Pseudosulfitobacter sp. DSM 107133: one gene and its partner. The protein of the gene in region 1 interacts with the protein of each later gene in a pairwise test. Links are inferred from orthologs where the notes say so. Each region holds a gene or a part of one and is shown on either strand. Other genes may lie near its edges. The genes, in order: DSM107133_RS17640 and rplL.

What was found.
Region 2: the proteins of DSM107133_RS17640 (region 1) and rplL interact in binary tests that used the Escherichia coli proteins (3 or more experiments, as listed by UniProt). The link is inferred for Pseudosulfitobacter sp. DSM 107133 from one-to-one orthologs.

The regions. Positions count from the first base shown.
Region 1 is NZ_CP085154.1:3,548,376-3,556,372, reverse strand. What follows is about bases 2,193-4,984. They hold DSM107133_RS17640 (rhodanese-related sulfurtransferase), read right to left. Parts: upstream 4,158-4,984; coding sequence 3,228-4,157; downstream 2,193-3,227. Other genes in these bases: DSM107133_RS17635 (alpha/beta fold hydrolase), read left to right, coding at 4,265-4,984; DSM107133_RS17645 (MFS transporter), read left to right, coding at 2,193-3,231. Also shown: DSM107133_RS17655 (flagellar hook-basal body complex protein), read right to left, coding at 1-933; DSM107133_RS17650 (flagellar motor protein MotB), read right to left, coding at 1,045-1,851; more of DSM107133_RS17645, read left to right, coding at 2,011-2,192; more of DSM107133_RS17635, read left to right, coding at 4,985-5,140; pncA (bifunctional nicotinamidase/pyrazinamidase), read left to right, coding at 5,137-5,736; pncB (nicotinate phosphoribosyltransferase), read left to right, coding at 5,806-7,098; DSM107133_RS17620 (DMT family transporter), read right to left, coding at 7,095-7,985. UniProt on the Escherichia coli protein: Catalyzes oxygen-dependent 5-hydroxyuridine (ho5U) modification at position 34 in tRNAs, the first step in 5-carboxymethoxyuridine (cmo5U) biosynthesis.
Region 2 is NZ_CP085154.1:3,082,245-3,084,953, forward strand. It holds rplL (50S ribosomal protein L7/L12), read right to left. Parts: upstream 1,688-2,709; coding sequence 1,313-1,687; downstream 1-1,312. Other genes in the region: rpoB (DNA-directed RNA polymerase subunit beta), read right to left, coding at 1-1,066; rplJ (50S ribosomal protein L10), read right to left, coding at 1,759-2,274; rplA (50S ribosomal protein L1), read right to left, coding at 2,537-2,709. UniProt on the Escherichia coli protein: The binding site for several of the GTPase factors involved in protein synthesis (IF-2, EF-Tu, EF-G and RF3). Is thus essential for accurate translation.

The DNA of each region.
Region 1 (7,997 bases):
GCCGTCTTTGATGATCGAGATCGGTGCGAACGTGTCCGACAGCTGGACGATCCCCTGATTGTCGCCCAACGCGCCGATATCAAACGAAACCGGGCCGCTGCCGACGTCGACAATCACCTCGCCCGTTACCGGATCATATGCCCCGCCCGTCACGGTCGTTACCGATGCGATGGTGCCGCCATCGGCGCGTGTATCGTTGAAAGTCAGGACATATTCACCGACCACGGCATCATCCTGCGCGGAATCGCGCATGGTTATCGTCCATTCATTTGAACTGCCCGTGGCTGGAACGGTGGGGGTGAATTCCAGCGATACGCTTTGCGATGTGCCCAGGTTGTCAAAATACTCGACCGACAGGTTCTGCGTTGCGCCGGCTGATCCGGCAATGGTCGATGTGGCGGGCAGATTCAGGCCCAGCGACACCTGCGTGGTCGGATCGCCACTGAGATTCAGCGAGAACTGGATCGGCTCGAGCCCGTCATTGGTGTCGCGCGGAAATGACTGGAACGTACCATCGTTGTTGGCCGGCCACCCCATCAGCAACAGGCCGGATTCACTGGCCAGATAGCCATCTTCGTCCACTCGGAAAGAGCCGGTGGTGGTCAGCATCATTTCGGGTGCGCTGTCGCCGCCCACCACGCTTGCTTTTGCCGCGACGGGCAACATGCCGCGCCCGCGCACCGCAAGATCGGTGGCGTTCGACGTGCTGACCAGCGATCCGCTTTCGCTTATCAGCCGTTGCGAAGAAGCCCGCACGCCACCCGCAGTATAAGACACCCCCGAGTTGGACAGCACCAGCGAGTTGAAATCCGTGACCACGCGCTTGTATCCGAAAGTGCTGGAGTTCGCGATATTGTCCGAAATCGACCCCAGCCGCGTCGCATTGGACTGCAATCCCGCAATACCTGCGTTGAGCGAAGAAGAAATTGTCATGGATACGCCTTTCTGCTGCATCAGAACCAAGTTGATGCAACAGATAGGCGCGGTGTGCTTAACACAGCACTAACAGATAAAATCCGTTCTATTTGTCAAAGTGCCCGGCCGCTATCGCAGGAAGACCACTTTGATACGGTTGTTGCGGATATCCATCGGGTTCAGCGTTGCGGGATCGCGGTCGGCGTATCCTGTCACGCGTTTCACCCGCCCCGCCGCCAGGCCGGCATCGTCCAGCAAATGACGCATGATTGTTGCCTGTTCGGTCGACCGGTCCCAGACCTGAACATTGGCAACCACCACCGGCTGGGCAGGTACATGTGCGCCAACCGCGATGTCGTTTTTCACGGACCGCCCGGTTTGCACCAGCAAGGCCGCCAGTCGCTGCAGCAGGGGCGTCGCCTGTCCGGTTTGCGGATCGAACAGCGGTGCGTCAGGCATCGCGAACAACTCAACAACCAGACCTTCGTCCGTCAGCTTGGTAATGACGTGTTCCAGCTCGTTTTCCATGAGGGCAGATTCGCCGCCAAATCCCATAAGCTCGGATTCAAGCATCTTGAGTTCGGTGGTTTCGGCATCGTCCGTGCCTTCGGACCCGGTTGCCCGGCTTGCGACCACCACCGGACGCACACCGCTAAAGGGCAGCGCTTCTTCTGAAAACGTGCTGTCGCCGCCAAACGACCCGTCGCCGCCGCCCGACACCCGATTGATAGCGATCGTCGGCGTAAAGTAATCCGCGATCCCTTTGCGTTGCTTTTCTGTCGTCGCGTTCAACAACCACATCAACATAAAAAAGGCCATCATAGCGGTCACGAAGTCCGCATAAGCAACTTTCCAGGCACCACCATGATGCCCGCCGCCGCCTACGACCTTTTTACGTTTGATGATGATTGGCGCCGCATTGCTTTGCGCAGCCATGTCACTCACCCTTTTATTCACCCAAGTGCAGATTTATCAGCCAAGCCTTTCCAGCGGCTTAACAAACGTAATTGTAGGTAATACTTGCCCGCGGCCTGGCAGGTGTCGGCGGTTGCACCGGACCGCGAGTTCTGCGCTGATGCAAAAAAGGATTCAGGCATGGATGAAATGACGGTTCTGGACAGCAAATATTCGTGGACCCGGCTGTTGATCACGCTGGGCGTCGCGATGGTGGCCAATGTCGGCATGTGGGCGGTGATCATGATCATGCCTGCGCTTGAAGCGGAATTTGCGCTGACCCGTGCGCAGGCCTCCATGCCCTATACACTTACCATGGTCGGCTTTGCGCTGGGCAACTTTGCGATTGGCCGTGCGGTGGACCGGTTCGGCGTGACCGGATCACTGATCGGGGCGGCCCTGGGGATTGCTGCGGGCTATACTTTGGCCCTGTTCGCAACCTCGGTGTTCATGCTCAGCGCCGCGCAACTGTTGATCGGTCTGGCCTCGGCGGTAGGTTTTGGTCCGCTGATTGCGGATATCTCGCATTGGTTCATGCGCCGACGCGGCATAGCCGTGGGCATCGTTGCCAGCGGCAATTACCTGTCGGGCGCGATCTGGCCGATGGTGCTGGCCGGGCTGCTGGCCGACAGCGGCTGGCGCAGCGTTTACACGTTTCTGGCTGTGGTCACACTGGTCACCGTGATCCCGCTGGCACTGCTGCTGCGGCGTCGCATTCCTCAGGAGGCGCAGAACGCGGCACAGGCTGCATCGGACAGCAACGCCAAATCTGTGGGCCTGTCACCACGAAACCTTGCGCTGTTGCTGGGGCTGGCAGGCGTTGGCTGTTGCGTGGCGATGTCGATGCCGCAGGTGCATATTGTCAGCTATTGCGTCGATCTGGGCTATGGCCCGGTTGCTGGCGCGGAAATGCTGTCGTTGATGCTGCTGGGCGGGGTGTTCTCGCGGCTGGTATCGGGCATGGTCGCCGACCAGTTGGGCGGTGTGCGCACACTGTTGATCGGGTCGGGGCTGCAATGTCTGGCGCTGTTTTTCTACCTGCCTTCGGACGGGCTGGTTTCGCTTTATGTGGTGTCGCTGATCTTTGGTCTGTCGCAGGGCGGGATCGTGCCCAGCTATGCGCTGGTCGTGCGCGAATACATGCCTGCGCGGTCAGCTGGTGCCTGGGTCGGTTTTGTGTTGATGGCAACCATCGCAGGCATGGCGATCGGCGGTTGGATGTCGGGCTGGATCTATGACGTGACCGGAAGCTACCAGATGGCGTTCTGGAACGGCATTGCCTTTAACCTGTTGAACGTGGGCATCATGCTGTGGCTGTTGTCACGTTCGCGTCCACGCAAGCCCGGTTTAGTCGCGGCCTAAGCCTCACCCTTGCCCGTGACCATCGGCGCCGACAGATGATCGAAGCCGCGCGCACGGGCCAGTTCGATCTGGCGCTGACGCTCGCGGAACCGCGCCTTGTCGACCTCTGACGTCTCGTCGATGCACAGGTGACAACTGACGCCGGCCTCGTATTCGGGGCGCGCCTGATCGGCGGGCAACACGGGGCGGCGGCAGGCGTGGCACAGCATGTGCGGCCCAACCCGCAGCCCGTGGCCCACGCTGACCCGCCCATCAAAGACAAAGCAGTTGCCGCTCCATGTGCTGTCCTGCTCGGGCACCTCTTCAAGGTACTTCAGGATACCGCCCTTCAGGTGATAGACATCTTCTATCCCCTGACCCAACAGGAAGTTGGTCGATTTCTCGCAGCGGATGCCGCCGGTGCAGAACATCGCGATCTTCTTGTTGTGAAAGCGGTCCTTGTTGGCCTCCCACCAGGCGGGAAACTCGCCAAAGCTGGCGGTCTGCGGGTCAATTGCGCCGTCAAAAGTGCCAATCGCCACTTCGTAATCGTTGCGCGTGTCGATCACGGCAACATCGTCGCGGGTGATCAGTGCGTTCCAGTCGGCGGGGTTTACATAATGCCCCGTCCGCGCCGCCGGATCGACATCGGGCTGGCCCATCGTCACGATCTCGCGCTTCAGCCGCACCTTCATCTTGCCGAAGGGCGGCGTTTCGGACGTGCTTTCCTTCCACTCCAGCCCCGCGCAACCGGGCAGCGCGCGAATATGCGCCAGCACCGCGTCGATACCCGCGCGCGGGCCTGCGATGGTGCCGTTGATGCCTTCGCCCGCCAGCAGCAATGTGCCTTTGACCTCCTGGGCTATGCACAGGTCCAGCAAGGCAGGCTTGATCGCGTCCGGCGCATCGAAGCGGGTAAAGTGGTAAAGGGCAGCGATAATATACATGCCACGCCAAATACGCCTGACGTCGCGACCAGACAAGAGGCACGGTTGCCGCAGGCAGACGCCACGGCAGCGTTGACGCGCCCGTGCTTCGGCTGAACGCTGTGGACATGGACGAGATAACAGATTTCACAGGCCCGGGACGATTGCTGCGTGTCAGCGATGGCAGCGGCACGCCGGTGCTGATCTCGCACGGGACATTTTCCACCGCTGCGACGTGCCTGCCACTGGCACAGAAGATCGGCGCGGGGCGGCCCACCTATATCATTGAATGGCGCGGCAGGGACATTGGCGCGGGGCGGGTTCAGCACCTTGACTACACCGGGCTAGGCGATGGCGAAATGGCGCAGGCCATTGCCTATGTCGCACAACGACACGGGGCGGTGCATCTGGTGGCCCATTCCGGCGGAGGGCTGGCCATGGCAATGGCATTGGCGCGGCATGACCTGCGCGCCCGCGTCCGCAGTCTGTGCGTGATGGGTGCGCAGGCCACGCGGTTTTATGATGGGCCGTGGCGGTTTCGCATGACCATGCTGGCGCTGGCGCAGATCGGGCGCAGGCGTGGCTATTGGCCGGTGCGGCTGATCAATATCGGGCCGTGCAACGAGGCGTCGGGCATAATGGACGAATGGCTGGGCTGGAACCGCACCGGTGTGATCGGTGACACGCATGGCCCCCTGTCGCCGCGCCTTGCCGCGCAAAAGCTGCCGACGCTGGTGCTGGCGGGGGGCGGCGACCGGTTGATCGCCCCCGTCGCGGGCTGCCGCGATTTTGCGCAGATGTTCGGCCCGCAGGCGCAGCTGGAACTGTGTGGCACCGCCACAGGCTATCCCGAAGATTTCAACCATGCCCGCCTGATCCGCTCGCGCGCTGCAGCGCAAACGCTTTGGCCACGCATCGGCAAATGGCTGTCTGAACAGGACGCAAACATTGACCCGCCGCGGCCATCCGCCTACGCCATAGGGCAAACAGGAGACACCGTATGAGCCACACCCTGATCGTGATCGACGTCCAGAACGATTTCTGCCCCGGTGGCGCACTCGCCGTGGCCGAAGGCGATATGATCGTGCCCGGTATCAACGCGTTGATGGCATCTGCTGACGCCGTTGTGCTGACGCAAGACTGGCATCCGGCGGGGCATTCCTCATTTGCCGCGTCGCATGCAGGGCACGACCCTTTTGCGCTGATCCAGATGCCCTATGGCCCGCAGGTTTTGTGGCCCGACCACTGCATTCAGGGCAGCGACGGGGCGGCTTTCCACGCCGATCTGAACACCGACCGCGCCGATATGGTGATCCGCAAAGGCTTTAACCCCGCCATCGACAGCTATTCGGCGTTCTTCGAGAACGACCATAAGACGCCGACAGGGCTGGAAGGCTATTTGCGCACCCGTGGCATCGACCGAATAACGATGGTCGGTCTGGCCACTGATTTTTGCGTGAACTTCTCGGCGGTGGATGCGGCGAAGCTTGGTTTTGACGTAACCGTTCAGATGGATTTGTGCCGTGCCATTGATCTGGACGGTTCTCTGATCGCAGCGGTCGAGGCCATGAAAGCGGCGGGCGTGTCCCTAACCTCCTGAGGCACCAGCGCCCTTGCCACTGCCCAAGTCAACGGGCAAAACAGGCAAAGCAAACGGAGAATGCCCGAGATGGTCGACATCGCCACCCGCGTCTGGAATCACAAGTGGAAGATCGACCCGATCATCCGTTCTCTGATCGACACCGACTTTTACAAGCTGCTGATGTGTCAAAGCATCTTTCATAACAAGCCGGACACGCAGGTCACATTCTCGCTGATCAACCGCACCAAATCGGTGCCGCTGGCCGACCTGATCGACGAAGGCGAATTGCGCGAACAGCTTGACCATGTGCGGTCGCTGTCGCTGTCCCGCGGCGAAAGCACCTGGCTGCGGGGCAACACCTTCTACGGCAAACGCCAGATGTTCCGCTCTGATTTCATGGAATGGTTCGAAGGCCTGCGCCTGCCGCCCTACCATCTGGAACGCAAGGGCGACCAATACGAGCTGACGTTTGAGGGCAAATGGCACGAGGTCATGCTATGGGAAATCCCTGCGCTGGCAATCCTGATGGAACTGCGCGGCCGCGCGGTGCTGGATCGTATGGACCGTTTCGAGCTGCAAATCCTCTATGCGCGCGGCATGACCCGTGTTTGGGAAAAGATCGAGGCCCTGCGCGAGGTCGACGGTCTGGGCATCGCCGATTTTGGCACACGCCGCCGTCATTCGTTCCTGTGGCAGGACTGGTGTGTTCAGGCCATGCAGGAAGGTATGGGGGACAAGTTCACCGGCACCTCGAATTGCCTGATCGCCATGCACCGCGAACTGGAAGCCATCGGCACCAACGCGCATGAATTGCCGATGGTCTATGCTGCTTTGGCGGACACCGACGACGCGCTGTTCCGCGCGCCCTATGACGTGCTGTCCGACTGGCACGACGAACACGAAGGCAACCTGCGCATCATCCTGCCTGACACCTATGGCACCAGGGGCTTTCTCGAAAACGCTCCCGACTGGCTGGCCGGCTGGACCGGTATCCGCATCGACAGCGGCGATCCGGCGGCAGCGGCCGAAGTGGCCATCGACTGGTGGAAAAGCCGCGGCGAAGACCCGACGCAAAAGCGGGTGATCTTCTCGGACGGGCTGGACGTGGACAAGATCATCGCGCTGCACAAGCAGTTCAAGGGGCGGGTGCTGCCGTCGTTCGGCTGGGGCACGCTGCTGACCAACGACTTTCGCGGACTGGTGCCGGACGATGCGCTGGCGCCGTTCTCGCTGGTGTGCAAGGCAGTCTCGGCCAACGGACGCCCGACGGTCAAACTGTCGGACAACCCCAACAAGGCCATGGGCCCGCAGTCGGAAATTGACCGCTACAAGCGGGTGTTCGGTGTCGGGGATCAGGATAAGATCGAAGTGGTGGTTTAAGCCGCCTTCTTCCCTCGCTCCCGCCACACAATCAACAACCCGCCCGCCGCGATCAGGATCGCGCCGGGGAACAGGGCGTCCCACGGGGTCTCGCCAAAGAACAGCCAGCCCAGCAGGAACGCAAACGGGATGCCAAAGTAGGAAAACGGGGCAAGGTTCGCCTGTTCCGTCATGCGCTGGCTGACCACGATAATCAGCACTGCCGTGCCGCCGAATGCCCCCATCGCCATCAGCCAGGGGATATCCGGCAGCGCCACAGGGCTGAACCCGCCCAAGGCCAGCGCCAACAGCGTCGCCCCCACCATCGCCGCCGAATTGGAATAGAAACTGACCAAGGGGCTGGGCACATCCTCGTCGAACATCCGCGCGGTCACGGCGACCAGCGCATACATGAACGCAGCCCCAAGCGGATATAGCGCATCGGTTGAAAATGTATCACTGCCCGGCTGCATCACCAGCACCACACCGGCAAAGCCGATCATCACCGCACTCCATCGCACCCAGCCGACAACTTCGCCCAGCAACGGCACCGCCAGCGCGGTCATGAACAGCGCGTTGGCATAGGTGATGGTGGATGCTGTGGCGAATTCCATCCGTCCCAGCGACAGGTAGAAAAACAGCTGGGCAACGGTCACAATCGCCCCGCGCGACAGGGCCAGCTTCCACTGCCGTAGCTTGAAACTGCGTCCGGTTTCACGCCACTTCCGCGAAGTGGCCAAGGCGATCACTGCGGGGATCAGGCCAAAAATATTGCGCCATGCGCTCAACTCGGCGGCGGAATAGTCGGCAGAGAGCAGCTTGATAATCAGCCCCATGCCGTCGAACAGCGCAAGCGCAACAAGGCTGAGCACAATGGCAAGGCCGGTTTTGTCGGTGGCGCGTATCAACGGGGCTGACTC
Region 2 (2,709 bases), 470 kb from region 1 along the record:
GCACGGGGATCTCGGTGATGCCTGCGTCGATCAGCTCTTTGGCTGTGCCGCCGATCAGATCGCCGTCTTTGTCATACTCAAGCGTCAGCTCGTCACCGGCTTCGATGTAGATCGCGCCGGTTTCCTCGTTGATCATGTCCTTGGCTGCGAATTTGCCAACGATGTGATCGAAGGGCACCAGCAGGTTTTCAACATCGCCTGCGTCAATCATCTGTTTGACCGCGCGGGGGGTGATTTTCTTGCCGGCTTCCGCAATCACTTCGCCCGAAGCTGCGTTCACCAGATCATATGTGGGACGGGTGCCGCGCACGCGGTCGGGGAAGAACGGCGTGACCCAGCCCTTGTTCTTCTCCAGCTTGAACGTGATCGTGTTATAGTAGGCGTCCATGATCGCCTCCTGGTCCAGACCCAGTGCATAAAGCAGGGTCGTGACAGGAAGCTTCCGACGGCGGTCGATGCGTGCGAACACGATGTCCTTGGCGTCGAATTCAAAGTCCAGCCAGCTGCCGCGGTAGGGAATGATGCGGCAGGCGAACAGCAGTTTGCCCGAAGAGTGGGTTTTGCCCTTGTCGTGGTCAAAAAACACGCCCGGCGAACGGTGCATCTGGGAAACGATCACACGTTCGGTGCCGTTCACGACAAAAGTGCCGTTCGGCGTCATCAGGGGCATGTCGCCCATGAACACGTCTTGTTCTTTGATGTCTTTGACCGATTTCGCGCCTGTGTCTTCGTCGACATCAAACACGATCAGGCGCAGCGTCACTTTCAACGGCGCGCTATAGGTCATGTCACGTTGCTGGCATTCCTCAACGTCGTATTTCGGCTTTTCCAGCTCGTATTTGACGTATTCAAGGATCGAGGTTTCATTGAAATCCTTGATCGGGAAAACCGATTGGAACACGCCCTGAATACCATCACCATCGGTGGGGGTTTCCGCGTCGCCGGAGTTCAGGAAAAGATCGTACGAGGATTTCTGGACCTCGATCAGGTTCGGCATTTCCAGCACTTCGCGGATTTTGCCGTAGTATTTACGAAGACGTTTCTGGCCAAGGAAGGATTGCGCCATGTGAACTGTCACCTTTCAGATTCTCTGCGAGCGCGCGCACCGTCGGGCCACGGTACACCGCCCAGTCGAGATGGTTGGGTTTCGGTCAATTCATGGCCCTCGTCCCACCGAGTGCCTCCCGACCTTTGAAACCACATCCTGGAAAACGCTTCATTCAGAAGCCCTTGCCAAGACAGGTTCGGCTGGACCCGGAAAACTCCGGGTCCAGCCTTGAATGCGACATGGGGCAAGCCCCATGCGGTTGGCTTACGCCAGTTCGACTTCAGCGCCAGCTGCTTCCAGCTTGGTTTTGATTTCTTCGGCTTCGTCTTTCGACACGCCTTCTTTGATCTTGCCACCGGCTTCGACCAGGTCTTTGGCTTCTTTCAGGCCCAGGCCTGTGATGCCGCGGACTTCTTTGATGACGTTGATTTTCGATGCGCCTGCGTTTTTCAGAACGACGTCGAATTCAGTCTTCTCTTCCTCGGCTGCGCCACCGGCGTCAGCAGGACCAGCCATCATCACAGCGCCACCAGCGGCGGGCTCGATGCCGTACTCGTCTTTGAGGATTGTTTTCAGTTCTTGTGCTTCCAGCAGGGTCAGACCAACGATGTCTTCTGCCAGTTTTTTCAGATCAGCCATGTTCAGCTCTTTCCGTTACGATATGTGTGTTCCAACGTGATGGGTCAACCACACGCCAGTATGACGTTGCTTTATGCAGCCGCCTTGTCCTCGATTGTGGACAAGATGGACGCGATGTTGCTTGCAGGCGCGCCAATGGCCCCGGCGATGTTGCTTGCAGGTGCGGCGATGCAGCCCACGATCGAAGCAATAAGCTCCTCGCGCGAAGGCATTTTCGACACAGCTGTAACACCAGCCCGGTCCAGAGCGTTCTCACCCATGGCACCGCCAAGGATCACGAATTTGTCGTGGTCTTTGGCGAAGTCCTCGGACACCTTGGCAGCAGCCACGGGATCTTCGGAGAAGGTCAGAACGGTCATACCCGTCAGGAGGTCACCGATGCTTTCGCACGGCTTTCCACCAAGGGCGATTTTGGCGAGCCTGTTTTTGGCAACACGCACTGCGCTTCCGTGCTCGGCGGCACGGGCACGCAGATCTTGCATGTTCGCAACTGTCAGACCGGCGTAGTGGGCAACCACAACGACGCCAGAGCTTTCGAAGATTTGGCCGAGTTCCTCGACCACTTTCTCTTTCTGGGCTCTATCCACAGTTTCACTCCAAGTATGGGGGTTTCCCCCCGGCTCAATTCAGCAACCCAAAGGGTCACCACTTAGGTCCGCTTCAGGGACCGAGGCCAAAATCACCGCGTTGCGGATCCTTTAAATCTCGTTTCCCATCTCAGGAAGGAATTATGAATGCGGCTGCATTCACCCTCCGTCTCGGACAGAACGGGGAAACCACAAAGGCGTCCCCGCCAACCCGCTTGCGCGGGATCTTGTGCGGGGCAAGGTTTCCCCTGCCCCGAAAAACTTACTCGGTAACCGCGTTGTCCACGTCAACCGACACGCCCGGGCCCATTGTGGAGCTGAGCGAGACCTTTTTCATGTAAGTACCTTTGGCACCGGCGGGACGCGCCTTGGCCACGGCACCAACAAAGGCGCGGATGTTTTCAGCCAGCTTGGCCGCGTCGAACGAAACCTTGC